Regions from separate parts of the Pseudoalteromonas sp. PS1M3 genome, predicted to be linked through region 1. Evidence: predicted binding sites of a transcription regulator. Region 1 holds the regulator's gene; the other holds the start of a gene.
What was found. Region 1 encodes NrdR, which represses ribonucleotide reductase genes. Its sites were predicted from a motif close to AAACACNANATNTNGTGTTT; they were not measured.

Region 1 (4,218 bases):
GTGCTCTTTAGCAAAAACTTCTAAATCAGGGCGGCGTGCCATGGTGCCATCAGCGTTTAAAATTTCAACAATAACAGAAGACGCTTCAAGCCCTGCTAAACGCGCTAAATCACAACCGGCTTCTGTATGACCTGCACGTGTTAATACACCACCTGGCTGTGCCATAATCGGAAAAATATGACCCGGCTGTACAATATCGCTAGGAACAGCACCTTTAGCGATAGCTGCTTGTACCGTGCGTGCTCTATCTGCTGCTGATATACCTGTGGTTACGCCTTTTGATGCTTCTATCGACATAGTAAAGTTAGTTGAAAACGCAGCGCCATTATTTTTAACCATTAAAGGCAAGTCTAGTTGCTCACAACGCTCTTGTGTCATCGTTAAACAAATTAAACCACGGCCATGAGTAGCCATAAAGTTAATTGCTTCTGCGCTAATATGTTCAGCAGCTATTATTAAATCGCCTTCATTTTCTCTGTCTTCATCGTCCATTAAAATAACCATTTTACCGGCTTTAATGTCATCTATAATTTCTTGTGCGCTGTGTAAATTCATAAATTCGCTCGTGTAAGTTGTCAGTTTCGTTATTTAATAAAGCCCGCTTTTGCGAGTAAGCTCATTGATATATCTGCGCCGGTTGGCTGCTCTGCGCCTTTGATAAGACGCTCTAAATAACGTGCAATTTGATCGACTTCTAAATTAACTTGAGTGCCTACTTTAAAGTCGGCAATTGTTGTTTGACCGCTGGTGTGCGGCACAATTGTTAATTTAAATTTATTACCTTCAACAGCGTTAACTGTCAGGCTTATACCATCAATACATACCGACCCTTTGTACGGTATGTATTTCATTAAACTTTCATCGGTTGTCAGCCAATATTCAGTAGCTCTTGCATTAGCTGTAATCGCCGTTATTGTTGCAATACCATCAACATGGCCAGACACTAAATGCCCACCTAAACGCGAAACCGGTTGCATCGCTTTTTCAAGGTTAACTGTTTGCCCTATTGAATAATGTGCAAAACCAGTTAAATGAATTGTTTCGTTAGATAAATCAGCGCTAAAACCATCAACATGTTTATCAACTACCGTTAAACACACGCCATTTGTTGCAATACTGTCACCCAGCTTTACGTCACTCATATCAAGGTCGGCGCTTTGAATACGAATGGCTAAATCGCCTTGTTTTTTTTGTAATAAAGCAATTTTGCCTGTGGCTTCTATTATCCCAGTAAACATAGCGCTACTCTTCTTTGTTAAATGATTTTAATGCGTGCTTTTTTAACGCGTTGATACGTAAATCGTCACCAATGCGAACACACTCATTAAAAGATAAATCGATAGTATCTTGCATACTCGTCAATTCAGGGAAGTTTACTAAACTTTTAGCATCATAACCCATCAGTTTTGGTGCGATATAAAAAACATACTCGTCAATTAAATCAAGCTCGGTCATTTTCCCCGCAAGGGTTGCCCCAGCTTCCAGCCATATATTATTAAACTGATGCTTTGCTAGTGTTTGTAATACATCGGTTAAATCAACCTTACCCTGTTGCTCGCGCACCGCTATGTGCTTAACAAAATGCGGCCACTGCATTGAATTATCAACCTTGGTAGTAAATATAATTACCGGGTGCGCTATTTTAAATAGCGCGAGGTCAGGTGTTAATCTGTTTTGCGAGTCTATTATAACACGCACCGGCTGACGTAGCGGTAAGTTGGTTGGTAATGAATACGGTAACTCACTTGCTCGAACATTAAGTTTTGCATTATCAACAAGAACCGTATCGGCCCCCGTTAAAATGGCACAGCTTTGAGCGCGGTATAGCTGCACATCTTTTCGTGCAGCAGGACCTGTGATCCACTTACTTTTTCCGTTTTTTAGCGCTGTTTTACCGTCTATACTGGCTGCTAATTTACAAGTTACGTAAGGAAGCCCTTGCTCCATACGCTTAAAAAAACCAAAGTTTAATGCGCGAGCCTCTTGTTCAAGCAACCCATGAGCAACTTCTATTCCGGCGTCACTCAGTATTTTAAGGCCTTTACCTGCCACTTGCGGGTTGGTATCAACCATGGCTGCAATCACCTTTTTAATACCAGCGGCCTTAAGTCCTTCAGCACAGGGGGGCGTGCGCCCGTAATGGCTACAAGGTTCAAGTGTTACATAGGCAGTTGCACCCTTTGCTTTTTCGCCGGCTACAGCAAGTGCATTTACCTCTGCATGTCCTTGCCCTGCTAACTGATGAAACCCTTCACCAATTATCTGATTATCTTTTACAAGTACACAGCCAACATTCGGATTAGGTGTTGTGGTAAACCGACCTTTTTTAGCAAGCTCAATAGCACGCGCCATATATAGTTTATCGTGCTCGGTAAATGCTGATTGGCTGCTCATGCTTATTCCCCTAAACGGGCAATTTCTTCGCCAAACTCTCGTATATCCTCAAACGAGCGATATACTGACGCAAACCTTACATAAGCGACTTTATCTAACTTTTTAAGCGCTTCCATAATGCATTCACCCACCAAATGGCTTGAAATTTCTCGCTCACCCGTTGCACGTAATTGCGACTTTATTATATTGACTACTTCATCAACCTGTTCTGTACTGACGGGACGCTTCTCAAGTGCACGATTTAAACCATTTAGTAACTTATCTTCGTTAAACGGTTCGCGACTGCCGTCTTGTTTTACAACACGCGGCATAACCAGCTCTGCCCCTTCAAACGTGGTGAAACGTTCATGGCAATCGTTACACTCACGACGGCGGCGAACTTGATGGCCACCGCCAACAAGGCGGGAATCTATAACTTTGGTGTCTTTTGCTGTACAAAATGGGCAATGCATAACTAAAGGTATCCGTTTTAAAAACAAAAAAGCCGCTAAAAAGCGGCTTTTATAATAGCATGATTGCTTATGTGATCTAAATTACCGTTTTACTTTATTAAGCGTAAACAGGTAGTTTTGCACAAATTGCTTTCACTTTTTCTTTTACTTGCGCTTGAACAGACTCATCAGCAATGTTGTCTAGTACATCACAGATCCAGCCAGCAAGCTCTTTAGATTCAGCCTCTTTGAAACCACGGCGCGTGATTGCAGGAGAACCAATACGTAAGCCAGACGTTACAAATGGAGAACGCGGATCATTTGGAACTGAGTTTTTGTTAACCGTAATGTTCGCATTGCCTAATGCTGCATCAGCATCTTTACCTGTAATGTCTTTATCGATTAAATCAAGTAAGAACAAGTGATTGTCTGTTTTACCAGAAACAACTTTGTAGCCACGCTCTTGTAATACGCTAACCATTGCTTGCGCATTTTTAACAACTTGTGTTTGGTATTCTTTAAACTCTGGTTGTAAAGCTTCTTTGAATGCCACTGCTTTTGCAGCAATAACGTGACATAAAGGACCACCTTGGCCACCAGGGAATACAGCACTGTTAAGCTTTTTGTAAATTGCTTCGTCACCACATGCAGAAATAATTAAACCGCCACGAGGGCCCGCTAATGTTTTATGCGTTGTTGTAGTAACAACATGTGCAAATGGTACTGGGCTTGGGTAAACACCCGCAGCAATTAAACCTGCAACATGCGCCATATCAACAAACAAGTAAGCATCTACTTTGTCTGCAATTTCGCGAAACTTAGCCCAATCAACAATACCTGAATAAGCAGAAAAACCTGCGATAATCATTTTTGGCTTGTGCTCTAGTGCTAACGCTTCAACTTGTGCGTAATCAATTTCGCCAGTCTCTTCGTTTAGGCCATACTGAATTGCGTTATATGTTTTACCTGAAAAGTTTACGTGTGAGCCATGAGTTAAATGGCCACCGTGTGCTAGGCTCATGCCAAGTACTGTATCAAGCGGGCTTAATAAGGCTTGGAAAACAGCGGCATTGGCTTGCGAACCCGCATGTGGTTGCACGTTTGCGTAATCTGTACCAAATAATTCATTTGCGCGGTCAATCGCTAACTGCTCAACCACATCAACGTGCTCACAGCCACCGTAGTAACGTTTGCCCGGGTAGCCTTCAGCATATTTGTTAGTAAGTTGAGAACCCTGCGCTTCTAGTACGCGTGGGCTACAGTAGTTTTCAGATGCAATTAACTCAATGTGCTCTTCTTGACGTGATGTTTCTTTACTCATCGCGTCAAATAACTCTGGATCAAAGTCCGAAATATTCATGCTACGTTCTAACATTGGGGGCTCCTGGGCAAC
Region 2 (4,218 bases), 1.0 Mb from region 1:
ACCATCAACAGAACCAAAGTTACCCTGGCCGTCTACAAGCATATAACGAAGTGAGAATGGCTGTGCCATACGAACTATCGTGTCATAAACTGCGCTATCGCCGTGTGGGTGGTATTTACCGATTACATCACCGACAACACGTGCCGACTTTTTGTAAGGCTTGTTCCAATCATTACTAAGCTCGTTCATTGCAAACAAAACGCGGCGGTGAACTGGCTTTAAGCCATCACGTACGTCTGGTAATGCACGTCCTACAATTACACTCATTGCGTAATCTAAGTAGGAGTTTTTTAACTCGTCTTCAATATTGACTGGCAGAATTTCATTGGCGAGATCAGTCATTTGATATCACATTCCTTCAGTAGCAGCTCTTAATAACCCAGTATTAGGTTTTAAAGAGTATTGTTATTATTACTAACAGACATGCTATCACAATTAATTTTAATTTACAGGCGCAAAACTTTGCGATTTATCAATTTAGGCCTATATAATGGCCTCAGATTGACGAGGAAGTATTTTATGACCGAACATCAAAATGTAGATCACGCAGAAATAGCAAAGTTTGAAGCCATCGCAGAGCGTTGGTGGGATTTAGAGGGTGAGTTTAAACCTCTTCACGAAATTAATCCGTTACGCCTAGATTTTATTGCAAATAAAACGCAAGGTTTATTTGATAAAGAAACGCTCGATGTTGGCTGTGGTGGGGGTATTTTAAGCCAAAGCATGGCACGTATGGGGGCAAAGGTAACAGGTATTGATATGGGACAAGAGCCCTTGACTGTCGCTAAATTACACAGCCTAGAAACGGGTGTTAATGTAGATTACATAAAAATACCCGCAGAACAGTTTGCTGAAGAACACCCTGAACGATTTGACGTTGTTACCTGTATGGAAATGCTCGAACACGTTCCAGACCCTGCTTCAATTATTCACGCCGTTGCCAAACTTGCAAAACCTGGCGCTGATGTTTTTTTCTCTACCCTCAATAAAACACCGAAAGCCTACTTGTACGCAATTGTAGGTGCTGAAAAACTATTAAAAATGGTTCCAGAGGGAACTCACGATCACAAAAAGTTTATTAAACCGGCGCAGCTAATTGCGTGGGCCGAGCAAGCGGGCTTAAAAGTACGTGCAAGCTCAGGACTTTCGTATAACCCCTTCTCTAAACAATACACACTTAATAATGATGTTAGTGTTAATTATATCCTTCATTTTGAGAAGTTGGTGTAATGAAGAGCGCAGGTTCATCATTAGAACTTTATCAATATGATGCGTTTTTGTTTGATTTAGACGGCACCTTACTCGACACAGCTGACGATTTAGGCGCTGCACTTAATAGTGTACTACGAGCAAATCAAATTGCCGAAGTAACAAGCGAAATATATCGCCCAGCGGCTTCTAATGGTGCGGCAGCTTTATTGGAAGCGGGTTTTAAAGAGTTGTGGCCCTCTCTTGCACAAGCACAGTTGATAAAACAATTGGTCGATAGCTATGCCCAAAACATTGCGAAATACACCCAATGCTTTGCCGGTATTGAACCACTACTGATCTCACTTGATCACAAAAAGATCAAATGGGGGATCATGACAAACAAGCCTGGCTTTTTAACTGAGCCGCTTGTCGCTGCGATCCCCGCTTTAAAAAATGCGGCAGTTGTTATTAGCGGTGATACACTTGAAGAAGCCAAACCCTCTCCTCTACCTTTACTTCATTGCGCAAAACTAATGGACGTAATACCAGCTCGCTGTTTATACATAGGTGATGCCGAGCGAGACATTCAAGCGGGTAAAGCAGCAGGTATGCCTACAGCTACTGCTCTGTGGGGGTACATTCCAAGCGATGCAGAAGCACTTACTTGGAAAGCTGATTTTAACTGGCGTAGTCCTATTGACGCATTTAACCATATATAGTGCCCATTTTAGATATAAACACTATATATTGTGATTGTGTTAGTTTTTACGCAAAGCTTGATGATAAAAAAAGCAGCCGACATTTATTTTCAAAATGTGTAAATTTAGTCGATCCTGAGTTGATTTTTAAAAATTTCAACTTCAATGAATGATCAAAGGTTAATGCCTACTAACACAAATACGTTATCCCAACGTTATCCACAAATAGGGGCAATCATGCCCCTTGCAAATCAACTCAGACCACACTATCTTGTGATCTCTAAATTGAACAACACCAGATATTGTGGCCAAATGTTATTCAATTAAATTTACCTCATTGGGTAAAACTTATAAAAAATGAGCACTACTTCTCTTTTTGAGACGTACAACATTGGTCAAAAATACATTATCCCCAAGGAATACAGGCAAAGCTATGAACCAACAGTTATCTGTAAGCAAACGTGACGGGCGCAAAGAGCCTCTTGATCTTGATAAGATCCATCGCGTTATAGAATGGGCCGCCGAAGGTTTAAATAACGTTTCGGTTTCACAGGTTGAATTAAAGTCACATATTCAATTTTATGATGGTATTCGTACAAAAGATATTCACGAAACGATTATCAAAGCGGCTGCCGATCAGATTTCTAAAGAATCACCTGATTACCAGTATCTTGCTGCGCGTTTAGCTGTATTCCACTTACGTAAAAAAGCATACGGTCAATTCGAGCCTCCACGTTTATTTGATCACGTAACAAAAATGGTGAGTGATAAACGTTACGATGCTCACTTACTTGCTGATTATACAGAGCAAGAATTTGACGAATTAGACGAATACCTTGACCACTCACGCGATCTTAATTTTAGTTACGCTGCAGTTAAGCAATTAGAAGGTAAATACCTAGTTCAAAACCGTGTAACGGGTGAAATTTATGAAAGCGCACAGTTTTTATATATTTTAGTGGCTGCAAGCTTATTTGCAGATTACCCACGAGAAACACGAGTTTCATACATAAAACGTTTTTACGACGCGGTATCGTTATTTAAAATTTCATTGCCTACGCCAATCATGGCTGGTGTACGTACGCCTACTCGTCAATTTAGCTCTTGCGTACTTATTGAATGTGGCGACAGCCTTGATTCAATCAATGCAACGTCGTCAGCTATTGTAAAATACGTTTCTCAGCGTGCTGGTATCGGTATTAATGCTGGTCGTATCCGTGCATTAGGAAGCCATATCCGTAATGGCGAAGCATACCACACAGGTTGTATCCCTTTTTACAAGCACTTTCAAACAGCTGTTAAGAGTTGTTCGCAAGGTGGTGTTCGCGGCGGCGCAGCAACCCTATTCTACCCGCTATGGCATTTAGAAGTAGAGAACCTTTTAGTTCTTAAAAATAACCGTGGTGTTGATGACAACCGTGTTCGTCATTTAGATTACGGCGTACAATTTAATAAGCTAATGTATTCTCGTTTGATTAAAGACGATTACATCACGTTATTTAGCCCATCAGACGTGCCAGGTCTTTACGATGCGTTTTTTGAAGATCAAGACGAATTTGATGCGTTATATGTTAAATACGAACAAGACGAGTCAATTCGTAAAAAGCGTATTAAAGCCATTGAATTGTTCTCTGTGTTTGCACAAGAGCGTGCAAGTACTGGCCGCATATACTTACAGAATGTAGATCACTGTAATACACATAGCCCGTTTATAGCGAAAGTTGCGCCAATTCGTCAGTCTAACTTGTGTTTAGAAATTGCATTACCGACTAAACCACTTAACAACGTTAACGACGAAGAAGGCGAAATTGCATTATGTACACTGTCTGCTTTCAACTTAGGTGCGCTTGAGTCTCTAGATGAACTAGAAGAGCTTGCGGAGCTAGCTGTACGTGCACTCGATAATTTACTCGACTTCCAAGACTACCCAGTACCAGCTGCCAAAAACGCAACGATGGGACGTCGTACGTTAGGAATAGGCGTAATCAACTATGCCTACTACTTAGCTAAAAATGGTAAGCGTTATTCAGACGGCAGTGCAAATGCACTAACACATAAAACATTCGAAGCTATTCAATACTACTTGATGAAAGCGTCAAACGAACTTGCAAAAGAACGTGGTGCATGTCCTAAGTTTAACGAAACAACGTATTCTCAAGGTATTATGCCTACAGATACGTATAAAACAGACTTAGATAAAATTTGTGATGAGCCACTGCATCTTGATTGGGATGCACTGCGTAAAAGCATACAAGAACACGGTATGCGTAACTCAACACTAAGCGCATTAATGCCATCAGAAACGTCATCGCAAATCTCGAACGCAACA

Region 2: nrdA (class 1a ribonucleoside-diphosphate reductase subunit alpha) is a predicted target of NrdR. The motif match lies at 2,180-2,199, and genes of this name have one in related genera.

The regions. Positions count from the first base shown of each region.
Region 1 covers NZ_AP022624.1:670,565-674,782, reverse strand. Annotated here, with positions in the region: gene ribBA (bifunctional 3,4-dihydroxy-2-butanone-4-phosphate synthase/GTP cyclohydrolase II) at 1-555, opposite strand, end outside; gene PS1M3_RS03155 (riboflavin synthase) at 585-1,238, opposite strand; gene ribD (bifunctional diaminohydroxyphosphoribosylaminopyrimidine deaminase/5-amino-6-(5-phosphoribosylamino)uracil reductase RibD) at 1,243-2,394, opposite strand; gene nrdR (transcriptional regulator NrdR) at 2,397-2,846, opposite strand; gene glyA (serine hydroxymethyltransferase) at 2,944-4,200, opposite strand.
Region 2 covers NZ_AP022624.1:1,680,430-1,684,647, reverse strand. Annotated here, with positions in the region: gene gyrA (DNA topoisomerase (ATP-hydrolyzing) subunit A) at 1-342, opposite strand, end outside; gene ubiG (bifunctional 2-polyprenyl-6-hydroxyphenol methylase/3-demethylubiquinol 3-O-methyltransferase UbiG) at 520-1,230, shown strand; gene PS1M3_RS07735 (HAD-IA family hydrolase) at 1,230-1,910, shown strand; gene nrdA (class 1a ribonucleoside-diphosphate reductase subunit alpha) at 2,323-4,218, shown strand, end outside.